DNA from 4 places in the Klebsiella sp. I138 genome. Region 3 is predicted to be linked to each of the others. Evidence: predicted binding sites of a transcription regulator. Region 3 holds the regulator's gene; each other region holds the start of a gene.

Region 1 (3,149 bases), 620 kb from region 3:
TCAAAACCGGCATCCTGTAAGCGGGTGGACAAACGATCGACTGCGCCACCGCTCCAGCCGTGAGAGCCGAAGGCGCTGGCCCGCTTGTTCCGAAAGCGCAGACCGGTCATCTCTTCCACCAGGCCAGCAATTTTCGGCATCATCACGTTATTCATGGTCGAAGTGCCGACCAGCACGCCTTTGGAGCGGAACACGTTGGTCAGGATTTCATTTTTATCGCTGCGGGCCACGTTGAAGATTTTCACCGCCACGCGCGGGTCCACCTCGGTAATTCCCTGGGCGATAGCATCGGCCATCATGCGAGTATTGTTCGACATGGTGTCGTAGAAGAGCGTGATGCGGTCTTCCTGATAGTCCGCGGCCCATTTCAGATACATTTCGACGATTTGCGTCGGGTTGTCGCGCCAGACCACGCCGTGGGAGGTGGCAATCATCTCAACCGGCAGGTTAAAACCGAGGATTTCGGTAATTTTCGGCGTCACCAGACGGCTGAAGGGTGTCAGAATGTTGGCGTAGTAGCGCTGGCACTGCTCGAACAGCTCGGTCTGATCCACTTCGTCATTGAACAGGTGTTCGTCGCAGTAGTGCTGACCGAAGGCATCGTTACTGAACAGTACCGCGTCCCCGGTCATGTAGGTCATCATGCTGTCCGGCCAGTGCAGCATCGGCGTTTCCACAAAAATAAGCTGTTTGCCGTTGCCGAGATCCAGACTGTCGCCGGTTTTCACCACGTTGAAATTCCACTCCGGGTGATGGTGGTGACCGGTAATGGAGTCAATGGCGTTCGCGGTGCAGTAAATTGGGGTGTCCGGGATACTGTTCATCAGTTCGGTCAGCGCACCGGCATGGTCTTCTTCCGCATGGTTTATCACGATGTAGTCAATATCGGCGAGATCGATTTCGCTACGCAGGTTCTGCACGAACTCGCGGCTGAATTTATGATCGACGGTGTCAATCAGGACATTTTTTTCTTCGCGGATGAGATAGCTGTTATAGCTGCTGCCGCGCAGCGTTTTATATTCGGTACCGTGAAAATCACGGACTTCCCAGTCACGTTGGCCAACCCAATGAATGTTATTTTTAACCAGAATAGACATAGCAACCTCAATTAATTCAGCGTCTTCAAATAAGATGGATTGCTTATATCAAGTTACGTGCCAACTTTTTAATTTGTTGATTTGTAATGTATTTTGTGTTTTTTCATAAACTGATTGATGTCAAAATGACAACGGTTAAAATAGTCGTTATGACACTGACTACTGTCAAAAAGACAATGAGACCACGATGAGCTTTTCCGTAGAAGTCCTGGCGAAAATCGCCATTGATTTACAAAGCGATATTGGCCATGCCGATCGATTTTCGCGTTTGATAGCCACCCTGCGACAGCTGTTGGGGTGTGACGCCTCGGCGCTGCTGCGCTATGACGCGCATCAGTTTGTGCCGCTGGCGATCGACGGGCTGGCTCAGGATGTGCTGGGGCGACGCTTCGCGCTGGCAGGACATCCGCGACTGGAGGCAATCGCCCGTGCGGGTGATGTCGTGCGCTTTCCGGCAGACAGCGATTTGCCTGACCCCTATGATGGACTGATTCCCGGCCAGGAAAGCCTCAAGGTCCACGCCTGCGTGGGGCTGCCGCTGTTTGCCGGACAGACTCTGATTGGTGCGCTGACCCTCGATGGAATGGATGCCGACCGTTTCGATAGCTTCAGCGATGAGGAGCTACGCCTGATTGCGGCCCTGGTGGCGGGGGCGCTGAACAACGCGCTGCTCATTGCCCGTCTCGAAAATCAGAACGTGTTGCCGGAGACCAGTGCGAGCTATACGCCTCCCGACCGCCAGGAGATTATTGGCCTGTCGACGCCGATGCTGCAGCTGAAAAAAGAGATCGATATCGTTGCCGCATCGGATTTAAACGTCCTGATTAGCGGCGAGACCGGTACTGGCAAAGAGCTGGTGGCAAAAGCGGTCCATCAGGGCTCATCGCGGGCGGCTAACCCGCTAATCTATCTGAACTGTGCGGCGCTGCCTGAGAGCGTGGCGGAAAGCGAACTGTTCGGGCATGTGAAAGGGGCGTTTACCGGGGCCATCAGCAACCGCAGCGGCAAGTTTGAAATGGCTGATAACGGCACCTTATTTCTTGATGAAATAGGGGAGCTGTCGCTGGCGCTACAGGCCAAGCTGCTGCGCGTATTGCAGTATGGCGATATCCAGCGCGTGGGCGACGATCGTAGCCTGCGGGTTGATGTTCGGGTGCTGGCGGCGACCAATCGCGATCTGCGCCAGGAGGTGATCGAGGGGCGTTTTCGCGCCGATCTCTATCACCGCCTGAGCGTTTTTCCGCTCTCGGTGCCGGCGCTGCGTGACCGTGACGATGACGTGGTGCTGCTGGCCGGGTATTTCTGTGAACAGTGCCGTTCGCGAATGGGGCTGGCGCAGGTGGTGCTGAGCGATGCCGCGCGGGCAAGGCTACGCGGCTGGTCGTGGCCTGGCAACGTGCGCGAGCTGGAGCATGCGATTCATCGTGCGGTGGTGCTGGCGCGGGCGACGCAGGCGGGCGACGAAGTGCGGCTGGATCCGCCGCATTTTCAGTTTGCCACTGATGCGCCGGGCCTGCCTGCCGCGATGCCGGTCGCGCCGCAGCAGACGATCAACCTGCGCGCGGCGACCGAGGAATTTCAGCGGGAGGCCATTGCCCGTGCGCTAGCGGATAACCAGCGCAACTGGGCGGCTGCGGCCCGCGCGTTAGAACTCGACGTTGCCAACCTGCACCGGCTGGCAAAGCGTCTGGGGCTTAAAGGATCCCGGCCTGATAAAAGTTCTGCAGGTTAATCGCACCCACCAGAACACCGTTTTCATCGACCACCGGCGCGGCGCTGATTTTGTGCTTCATCAGGCGCTCTTTAGCTTCAACTGCACGGCTTTCCGCCTGCAGCGTGACGCCGTTGGGGGTCATCGCCTGGTTAACGGCATCGTTCAGCGTGCCGCCGCCGACCAGCCAGCGACGCAGGTCGCCGTCGGTGAAAACGCCCTGCACGCGGTTTTGTGCATCGCAGACCGCGACCAGACCCAGTCCGGTACGGCTCAGTTCCAGCATCGCGTCCATTACGCGGGTCTCAAGATTGACCCGAGGTACATCGTCGTCACGACGC
Region 2 (3,149 bases), 620 kb from region 3:
CGCTGCACAATCTCGCGGTTATGTAACAGAAAGCCATCGGCAATCCCGGCTAAATCGCGCAGCGCGTCGGCATTGGTTATTGCCGGAGGTCGCCCGCTCAGGTTGCCGGAGGTCATCACTAAAGGTCGCGCCAGCGCCTGCAAAACCAGATGCTGCAATGGATTAGATGGCAGCATCACCCCCACTTCATTCAGCGCTGGCGCGATATCCGGACACAGGCCATCGACCTGTGATTTTGTTATCAATACGATGGGCGCAGCGGGTGAACCCAGTAAAGCCTGCGCCTCTTCCGGCAGACTATCCGCCGCCGGTAACATCACCGCCAGCGGCTTTGCCGGACGATGTTTGCGTGCGCGCAGCAGCGCCACCGCACACGGATTCCCGGCGTCACACACCAGGTGAAAACCGCCCACGCCCTTCATTGCGACAATCAGTCCGCCTTGCAACTGGCGAATAGCCGCCTGCAAGGCCGCCTCTCCGAACAGTACTTCCCCTTCAGTACGCCATTCCAGACGTGGGCCGCAGTCGGCACAGGCCACCGGTTGAGCATGAAAGCGTCGGTCTCCGGGGTGGCGATACTCGGTCTCACAGCGTGGACAGAGTGAAAAAGGGGCCATCGAGGTAAAGGGCCGGTCATAGGGCATCGCGCGAATGATGGTGAAACGCGGACCGCAGTGGGTGCAGTTAATAAACGGGTAGCGATAACGCCGCTCCTGCGGATTATTCATCTCCGCCAGGCACGCCGGGCAGGTGGCCGCATCGGGGACAATCTGAGTACGCATATTCCCGCCGCCGCTTTCGCGAATAGCGAAATTCTGTGGCCGCGTGTGCCAGTGAAACGGCTGCGTTTCCACACTGTCGATGCGCGCCAGCGGCGGGCAATGGCGCGCCAGCGCAGCGAGAAATTGCGCTTCATCGCCCAGCAGACGCACCAGTACGCCGTCACCGTCGTTACACACGTCGCCACAGCGGGCTGACTGCTGCGCCAGCTGCCAGACAAAGGGGCGAAAGCCCACCCCCTGTACCTTACCGCGAATGCGAATCTGCACCCCGTTCATTGTGCTGTCGCCTTACCAGGCCAGCGCCGTACGACGCCGTTTTTCGATATTCATCTGCTCGAGCTTATTGCGGTCGACGCAGATCAGCGCGTGAGTCGGGCAGGCCTCCATACAGGCGGGGCCCTCTTCGCGGTGATGGCAAAGATCGCATTTATTGGCTTCCGCTTTTTCCGCCATCACGTTCAGCCCCGCGCCGCTATGGCGAATCACCGGGCGCACAACCACTTCCATTGCGCCGTACGGGCAGGCTACAACGCAGGTTTTACAGCCGATGCAGCGCTCCTGCATAACGTGAATAAAACCCTTATCCCGGCTGATAGCGCCGTTCGGGCAGACGTTAGCACACGGCGCGTCTTCACACTGGCGGCAGGCGGTCGCCGTCGAGACGTTAACGCCTTTGATCACATGGATGCGCGGTAAGAAAGTTTTTGGCGTCAGCGCGGCGCAGTCCTGATGTTCCTGATGAGAGACCACGCAGGCCACTTCACAGGTGCGGCAGCCAATGCATTTGCTCGCGTCGGCAATAATGAAACGGTTCATCCATTTCTCCAGCAGTAAGAAGGTTACGCGGCGGAGTATGCATAATACGTTCCAACTTTTATTATACTGATAATAAAGGAAATTTATGAGATGCAGGCAGGGAATCGATTCTGTCATCGTCACATCTGACGATGACAGATGACGACGTCAGGCGAACGGTCCCGGGGCTATGGAATCACGTTCAAGCAGCTCGCCGGGGAAGGCCTGCTGGTATTTTAAATCGCCGCCGTCGAGCATAAAGATCAGCCGGTTAATGCTCTCTTTGATCATTTCTGTCACCGGTATTTTGACGCTGGAGAGCGCAGGGACCATATACGGCGCCAGCACGATATCATCGAAACCGATGACCGAAACCTGCTCCGGAACCCGGACCCCCTGCTGATGTAGCTGCTTCATCGCGCCAATCGCCATGTCGTCATTGCTCGCCACCAGTGCACTGTAGCAGGCATTGCGCTGGCGCAGCGTTTCGACACCGGCTGCACCGGTTTCTGGCGTCCATTTCCCTTCAACAATCAGCTTGTTATTCAGGGGAATGCCGTGTTTCGTCAGCGCATCTTTGTAGCCAGAAAGGCGTTCAATACCGGTCGGCGAATCCAGCGAGCCGGTAATAAACGCAATATCGCGATGGCCGCGAATAATCAGTTTTTCTACCGCCATAAATGCCGACGCTTTTTGATCGGACCAGACGCAGTGACTGGCGTTACGTCGCAGGCGGCGGTTGAGCACCATAATCGGCTGCGGCTGGTTTTCAACGATCTCGTCCATCTCATCAACGCTAAGAAAACGCGGATAGATGATAATGGCATCGCAGCGCAGGTCGAGCAGGTACTGGATCGCCTCGCGCTCCTCTTCCGCGCTGTGCTTACCATCGGCCAGAATCAGCTGTCGGCCCTTGTCTTCCGTCATCCGCGCAACGTGAAACAGCAGCTCGCTAAAGTACACCCCGTGATAGAGGGTGTTGGTCACCACCAGCCCCAGCGTCTGGCTCTTTTTAGTGGCCAGATTCCGCGCCAGCAGATTGGGCCGGTAGCCGCTTTCCGCCACGGCCTGGAAGACGCGATCTTTCGTTTCCTGGCTGACATAGCCGTTGCCCGACAGCACCCGGGAAACGGTCGCCTTCGAGACACCCGCGCGTTTCGCCACCTCCAGCATCGTTGCCATGTTGTTCTTCCTGTTGCAAAAGATGCCCGCAGTGTACTGCACGCCCCGCCGTTTTACAGCGTCGACTCACGCGCAATGCAGATTCTTTTCGGCTTTACATAGCGATCAAAATCACAAAACTGAAAACTGATTTTTTTTAAATCTTGTACCAATCAATGAAACTCATCATGATTTTGTGGAACCGGTTTCCTACGTATCCCTGATAGCGCACGATATTTTGGTGCGATAACAAGCCAGTACCCTATTGATTAAACAGGATAAAATCCGATGTCGAAAAATTACGCAGCCCTGGCAAAGCAAATTCTGACGGCAGCAGGCGGGGTGGATAACATCACGGCAGTCACCCACTGCATGACCCGTCTGCGTTTTGTCGTCAAAGATGATACGCAG
Region 3 (3,149 bases):
TACCGTGCGGAATAGCAATGCCGTTGCCAATCCCGGTACTGCCCATTTTCTCACGGGTGAGGATCGCTTCAAACACCACCTGCGACGGTAAACCTAACTGTTTTGCTGCCAGCTCACTGATGATTTCCAGCGCGCGTTTTTTGCTCTGGCAGTGGACCTGACTGCGGGTACATTCCTGGTTAAGGACATTGCTCAGTTGTAGAGCCGAATCGTTGTTCATCATAATTTCACCTGAGCGCGCCCTTTGCCTGTCACCAATGAGAGCCGGTGGCAGGCAAGGGCGGCGCCCGGACAATTAGTGTTGTTTTAGTTTATCTTTATGTTTTGTTAACTGTCTTGCCAGCTTATCGATAAGACCATCGATGGCGGCATACATATCCTGCCCTTCCGCACTGGCATGGATTTCGCCACCGTTGACATGCAGATTGGCATCCGCGATTTGCGTCACCTTCTCTACTTTTAACACAATATAGACCTGGTTGATCCTGTCGAAAAACTGTTCCAGTTTGCCGAACTTCGCGTTGACGAAGTCGCGCAGTGCAGGGGTTATCTCGACGTTGTGTCCTGTAATGTTGAGCTGCATAGTGTCTTCCTTATCGGTTGTGTCAGACCAGTTGTTTACGCTGGTTAGACGGCGGAATGGATAAAGACTCTCGGTACTTAGCGACGGTACGGCGTGCCACCATGATACCCTGTTCAGACAGGATGGTGGTCAGCTTACTGTCACTCAACGGCTTCGCCGGATTCTCCGCGGCGATTAACTTCTTCACCAGCGCACGAATAGCCGTCGACGATGCTTCGCCGCCGCCTTCCGTATTAACATGGCTGGAAAAGAAATATTTCAGCTCAAAAATACCGCGTGGACTGTGCAGATATTTTTGGGTGGTAACACGTGAAATAGTCGATTCATGCATTTCGACGGCCTGGGCGATATCCGCCAGTACCATCGGTTTCATAAACTCTTCACCCCGATCGAAAAAGGCTTGCTGCTGTTCGACGATGCAGCGGCTGACGCGCAGCAGCGTGTCGTTTCGGCTTTCCAGGCTCTTGATTAACCAGCGGGCTTCTTGCAGGTTGCTGCGGATAAACTGGCTGTCTGCGTCATTACGCGAGCTGTTACCCATGGCCGCGTAATGCTGGTTGATTTTCAGGCGCGGGATGCTGTCTGAGTTCAGTTCGACAACCCAGCGATCGCTGACTTTACGCACCAGTACGTCAGGAATGACGTATTCCGGTTCGCTGGTCTGGATCGACTGGCCCGGACGCGGGTCGAGGGACTGGATCAGATTAACCGCTTCTTTCAGCACCTCTTCTTTGAGCCGGGTGACGCGCATCAGGGAGCGGAAATCGTGGTTGGCGAGTAGATCGAGATGATCGCTGATGATCAGTCGGGCTTCTTCCAGCCACGGCGTCTCTTTGGCGTATTGTGAAAGCTGGACCAGCAGACAGTCGCGTAGATCTTTTGCCGCTACGCCGACCGGATCAAAACGCTGGATCCGCTTGAGTACCGCTTCAACTTCTTCGAGGCCGATTTCGTCATCGTCGATGCTCTCGACAATATCTTCCACTCGAACGGTGAGGTAGCCGGTATCATCCACGGCATCGACAATCGACGTGGCAATCGCGCGATCGGTATCGGTAAACGGCGTCAGCTCGACCTGCCACATCAGGTAATCCTGCAGACTTTGTGTCGTTTCGCCTTGATAAACTGGCAGCTCGTCGTCCTGGTAATCCACGCCGTTGCCTGACGGTGTGCCGGCGGTGTAGATTTCATCCCAGCTGGCGTCGAGCGGCAGCTCTTCCGGCATCTCTTTTTTTTCCAGAGCGTCGACGCTATCCAGCGACTCGCGGTCCTCGATCTCTTTGGTTTCTACCTCATCGTGAAGATCGGTTTGCTCAAGCAGCGGATTACTCTCCAGCGCCTGCTGGAGTTCCTGCTGGAGTTCTAACGTGGACAGCTGCAGCAAGCGGATGGCCTGCTGCAGTTGTGGCGTCATGGCAAGCTGTTGGCTTAGCCTTAATTGCAAACCTTGCTTCATATTCAGGGCTAATATCTCCGGCTAAAACGTCTGTAACCTCTACCCTATCAGAGTCTGAAGTCTTCCCCAAGATACACGCGCTTAACCTGCTCGTCTTCAAGGATTTCCTGCGGGGTTCCGTGAGCTATCAGGTGGCCCTGGCTGACGATATAGGCACGTTCGCAAACGGCCAGCGTTTCCCTGACGTTATGGTCAGTGATCAGCACGCCAAGGCCGCTGTCACGCAGATGCTCGATGATCCGTTTGATATCAATAACTGAAATGGGGTCAACGCCGGCGAAGGGTTCATCCAGCAGAATGAATTTCGGGTTGGCGGCCAGCGCACGGGCGATTTCGACACGGCGGCGTTCACCACCGGAAAGCGCCTGTCCCAGGCTGTCGCGCAGATGCTCGATGTGAAACTCTTCCATCAGCTCTTTCGCGCGATCTTCACGTTGTTCAGTGCTGAGATCGTCACGAATCTGCAAAACGGCCATCAGGTTGTCGTATACGCTCAGACGGCGGAAAATGGACGCTTCCTGGGGCAGATAGCCGATCCCACGACGCGCACGGGCATGCAGCGGCAGCAGGCTGATATCTTCATCATCGATGATGATGTTGCCAGCGTCGCGCGGCACAATGCCGACGACCATGTAGAAGGTTGTGGTTTTACCGGCCCCGTTTGGGCCAAGCAGACCAACAATCTCGCCGGAGTTCACGGTCAGACTGACATCTTCCACCACGCGGCGGCCTTTATATGCTTTGGCGAGGTTTTTTGCGGTTAATGTTGCCATAACGAATTAGTTACCCTTCTTTTGCTGGTTGGCACTTTTGTCTTGCAGCTGCGAAGGAACCAGAACCGTCGTCACGCGCCCGCCTTTATTGCTGAACGCCTGCATTTTCTGCTCTTTCACCAGATAGGTGATTTTGTCGCCCTGGATGTTGCTGTCGAGCTGGTCGAGGTGTGCATTCCCGGTCAGCACGACAAAATCGTTCTGCAGTTCATAGTGCATTTTCTCGGCACGGCCTTTCACCGGTTTGCCGTTGTCCTGCATCTGGTAGAAGGTTGCAGGATTACCGAAACCGTCGATCACCTCTTTGCCTTTTTCACCACCAGGGCGGGTCACCACA
Region 4 (3,149 bases), 640 kb from region 3:
CATTTCGAAACCTTCACGACGCATGTTTTCGATCAGAACAGACAGGTGCAGTTCGCCACGACCAGAAACGCGGAATGCATCAGCATCCGGAGTTTCTTCAACGCGCAGCGCCACGTTATGCACCAGTTCTTTGTTCAGACGGTCAAGAATCTGACGGGAGGTAACGTACTTACCTTCTTTACCACAGAACGGAGAGGTGTTAACGCAGAAGAACATGGATACGGTCGGCTCATCGACTGACAGCGCCGGCAGCGCTTCAACATTCTGCGGATCGCAGATGGTGTCAGAGATGTTCAGTTCGCCCAGACCGGTGATCGCGATGATATCGCCTGCTTCTGCGATGTCACTGTCGATACGCTCCAGACCCAGATGGGTCAGAACTTTACCGACTTTACCGTTACGGGTTTTGCCTTCGCTATCAACGATAGTGACCTGCTGGTTTGGCTTCACTTTGCCGCGTTTGATGCGGCCGATGCCAATTACGCCAACGTAGTTGTTGTAATCCAGCTGGGAGATCTGCATCTGCAGCGGGCCATCCAGGTCCACGTTCGGAGCCGGTACGCGATCGACGATGGTCTGATACAGCGGAGTCATATCATCAGCCATATCTTCATGATCCAGACCCGCGATACCGTTCAGCGCAGAAGCGTAAACGATCGGGAAGTCCAGCTGCTCATCAGTCGCATCAAGGTTAACGAACAGGTCAAATACCTGATCGACGACCCAGTCAGGGCGTGCGCCCGGACGGTCAACCTTGTTGATGACCACGATTGGCTTCAGGCCATGAGCAAATGCCTTCTTGGTTACGAAGCGCGTCTGCGGCATTGGGCCATCCATTGCGTCAACGACCAACAGAACGGAATCAACCATGGACATTACACGCTCAACTTCACCTCCGAAGTCGGCGTGCCCAGGGGTATCAACGATGTTGATACGGTAATCATTCCATTTGATAGCGGTGTTTTTCGCGAGGATGGTAATCCCACGCTCTTTCTCCAAATCGTTGGAGTCCATCACTCGCTCTTGAGTTTCGGCACGCGCATCGAACGTACCGGATTGCTGCAGCAGCTTATCAACCAGGGTAGTTTTACCATGGTCAACGTGCGCGATGATGGCGATATTACGCAAATTTTCGATCACAACTTTGCCTCAGGCATTTAGAAATAGCGCGTTATTGTACACGGATTAATCGCAGTACAAAACAGGATCACAAACATCCTCCACAAACAAGTATTGCAGAGTTTCTTTGTGATCGCTTTCACGGAGCGTTAAAAGGGTTATTAAAGGTAAATTGCACCAAATAAGTGCACGACGTTCACATAAATGCACTATATTGGTGCAATGCATTCATGATGGTGCAGCCCTTTTGCACGATGGAGTGCATGATAACGCCTTTTGGGGGCAATTTAAAAGTTGGCACAGATTTCGCTTTATATTTTTTAAGGCAACAACGCCACATTAAGCAGTTAAAAAGTTTTCGTTACCACGACGACAATGACCAATCCGGGAGAGTTTAAGTATGTCCGCTGAACACGTTTTGACGATGCTGAACGAGCATGAAGTGAAGTTTGTCGACCTGCGCTTCACCGATACCAAAGGTAAAGAACAGCACGTCACAATTCCTTCTCATCAGGTAAATGCCGAATTCTTCGAAGAAGGCAAAATGTTTGATGGCTCCTCGATTGGTGGCTGGAAAGGTATTAACGAATCTGACATGGTTCTGATGCCGGATGCGACCACCGCGCTGATCGACCCGTTCTTTGAAGAACCAACGCTGATCATCCGCTGCGATATCCTGGAACCAGGCACGCTGCAGGGCTACGACCGTGACCCGCGCTCCATCGCCAAACGCGCTGAAGAGTATCTGCGCTCTACCGGTCTGGCAGACACCGTACTGTTCGGGCCAGAGCCAGAGTTCTTCCTGTTTGACGATATCCGTTTTGGCGCGTCTATCTCTGGTTCCCACGTTGCTATCGATGATATCGAAGGCGCATGGAACTCTTCCACCAAATATGAAGGTGGTAACAAAGGTCACCGTCCGGGCGTGAAAGGCGGTTACTTCCCGGTTCCGCCGGTCGATTCCTCTCAGGACATCCGTTCTACCATGTGTATGATCATGGAAGAAATGGGCCTGGTTGTTGAAGCTCACCACCACGAAGTGGCCACCGCAGGTCAGAACGAAATCGCTACCCGCTTCAACACCATGACCAAAAAAGCGGACGAAATTCAGATCTACAAATATGTCGTGCATAACGTCGCTCACCGCTTCGGCAAAACGGCGACCTTCATGCCAAAACCTATGTTTGGTGATAACGGTTCCGGCATGCACTGCCACATGTCTCTGTCCAAGAACGGTGTCAACCTGTTCTCTGGCGACAAGTATGCAGGCCTGTCTGAACAAGCGCTGTTCTACATCGGCGGCGTCATCAAGCACGCTAAAGCGATCAACGCCCTGGCGAACCCGACGACCAACTCCTACAAGCGTCTGGTCCCGGGTTACGAAGCACCGGTTATGCTGGCCTACTCTGCCCGTAACCGTTCAGCTTCCATCCGTATCCCGGTGGTCACCTCTCCGAAAGCACGCCGTATCGAAGTGCGCTTCCCGGACCCGGCGGCTAACCCGTACCTGTGCTTCGCAGCACTGCTGATGGCTGGCCTTGACGGTATCAAGAACAAAATCCATCCGGGCGAAGCGATGGACAAAAACCTGTACGATCTGCCGCCGGAAGAAGCGAAAGAGATCCCACAGGTTGCAGGCTCTCTGGAAGAAGCACTGAACGCGCTGGACGCTGACCGTGAGTTCCTGACGGCTGGCGGCGTATTCACCAACGACGCTATCGATGCCTACATCGCCCTGCGTATTGAAGAAAACGACCGCGTACGCATGACTCCGCACCCGGTTGAGTTCGAGCTGTACTACAGCGTCTGATTTTGCTGTAAATCCTCGGTATTCCGTGTTGTGGCGTGGGATACCAGGGATATTTTGTTGCCGTGGAAACTTTCAGCCCATCTCAGGATGGGCTTTTTTCTCCACCAACATGCTGATCTCATGCGCTTTTTATTCATAAAAAGCTATAATGCACTAAAATGGTGCACTCTTTTCAGGAGACTGTCAGATGGCAACAGGCACTCAGCCCGATGCTGGGCAG

The links. The regulator sigma-54, encoded in region 3, starts transcription at its own class of promoters, with help from an activator protein. The targets are predictions, from matches to a motif close to GTTGGCACANNTTTCGCTNT.
Region 1: norV (anaerobic nitric oxide reductase flavorubredoxin) is a predicted target of sigma-54. The motif match lies at 1,143-1,162, and genes of this name have one in related genera.
Region 2: hydN (electron transport protein HydN) is a predicted target of sigma-54. The motif match lies at 1,635-1,654, and genes of this name have one in related genera.
Region 4: glnA (glutamate--ammonia ligase) is a predicted target of sigma-54. The motif match lies at 1,413-1,432, and genes of this name have one in related genera.

What each region holds. Positions count from the first base shown of each region.
Region 1 is NZ_CP180447.1:5,336,583-5,339,731, forward strand. It holds gene norV (anaerobic nitric oxide reductase flavorubredoxin) at 1-1,097, opposite strand, end outside; gene norR (nitric oxide reductase transcriptional regulator NorR) at 1,285-2,829, shown strand; gene gutQ (arabinose-5-phosphate isomerase GutQ) at 2,792-3,149, opposite strand, start outside.
Region 2 is NZ_CP180447.1:5,329,627-5,332,775, reverse strand. It holds gene hypF (carbamoyltransferase HypF) at 1-1,058, opposite strand, end outside; gene hydN (electron transport protein HydN) at 1,071-1,598, opposite strand; gene ACMYSK_RS24955 (LacI family DNA-binding transcriptional regulator) at 1,746-2,759, opposite strand; gene ascF (PTS cellobiose/arbutin/salicin transporter subunit IIBC) at 3,027-3,149, shown strand, end outside.
Region 3 is NZ_CP180447.1:4,712,653-4,715,801, forward strand. It holds gene ptsN (PTS IIA-like nitrogen regulatory protein PtsN) at 1-223, opposite strand, end outside; gene hpf (ribosome hibernation promoting factor) at 296-583, opposite strand; gene rpoN (RNA polymerase factor sigma-54) at 606-2,039, opposite strand; gene lptB (LPS export ABC transporter ATP-binding protein) at 2,087-2,812, opposite strand; gene lptA (lipopolysaccharide ABC transporter substrate-binding protein LptA) at 2,819-3,149, opposite strand, start outside.
Region 4 is NZ_CP180447.1:4,074,597-4,077,745, forward strand. It holds gene typA (ribosome-dependent GTPase TypA) at 1-1,140, opposite strand, end outside; gene glnA (glutamate--ammonia ligase) at 1,520-2,929, shown strand; gene glnL (nitrogen regulation protein NR(II)) at 3,117-3,149, shown strand, end outside.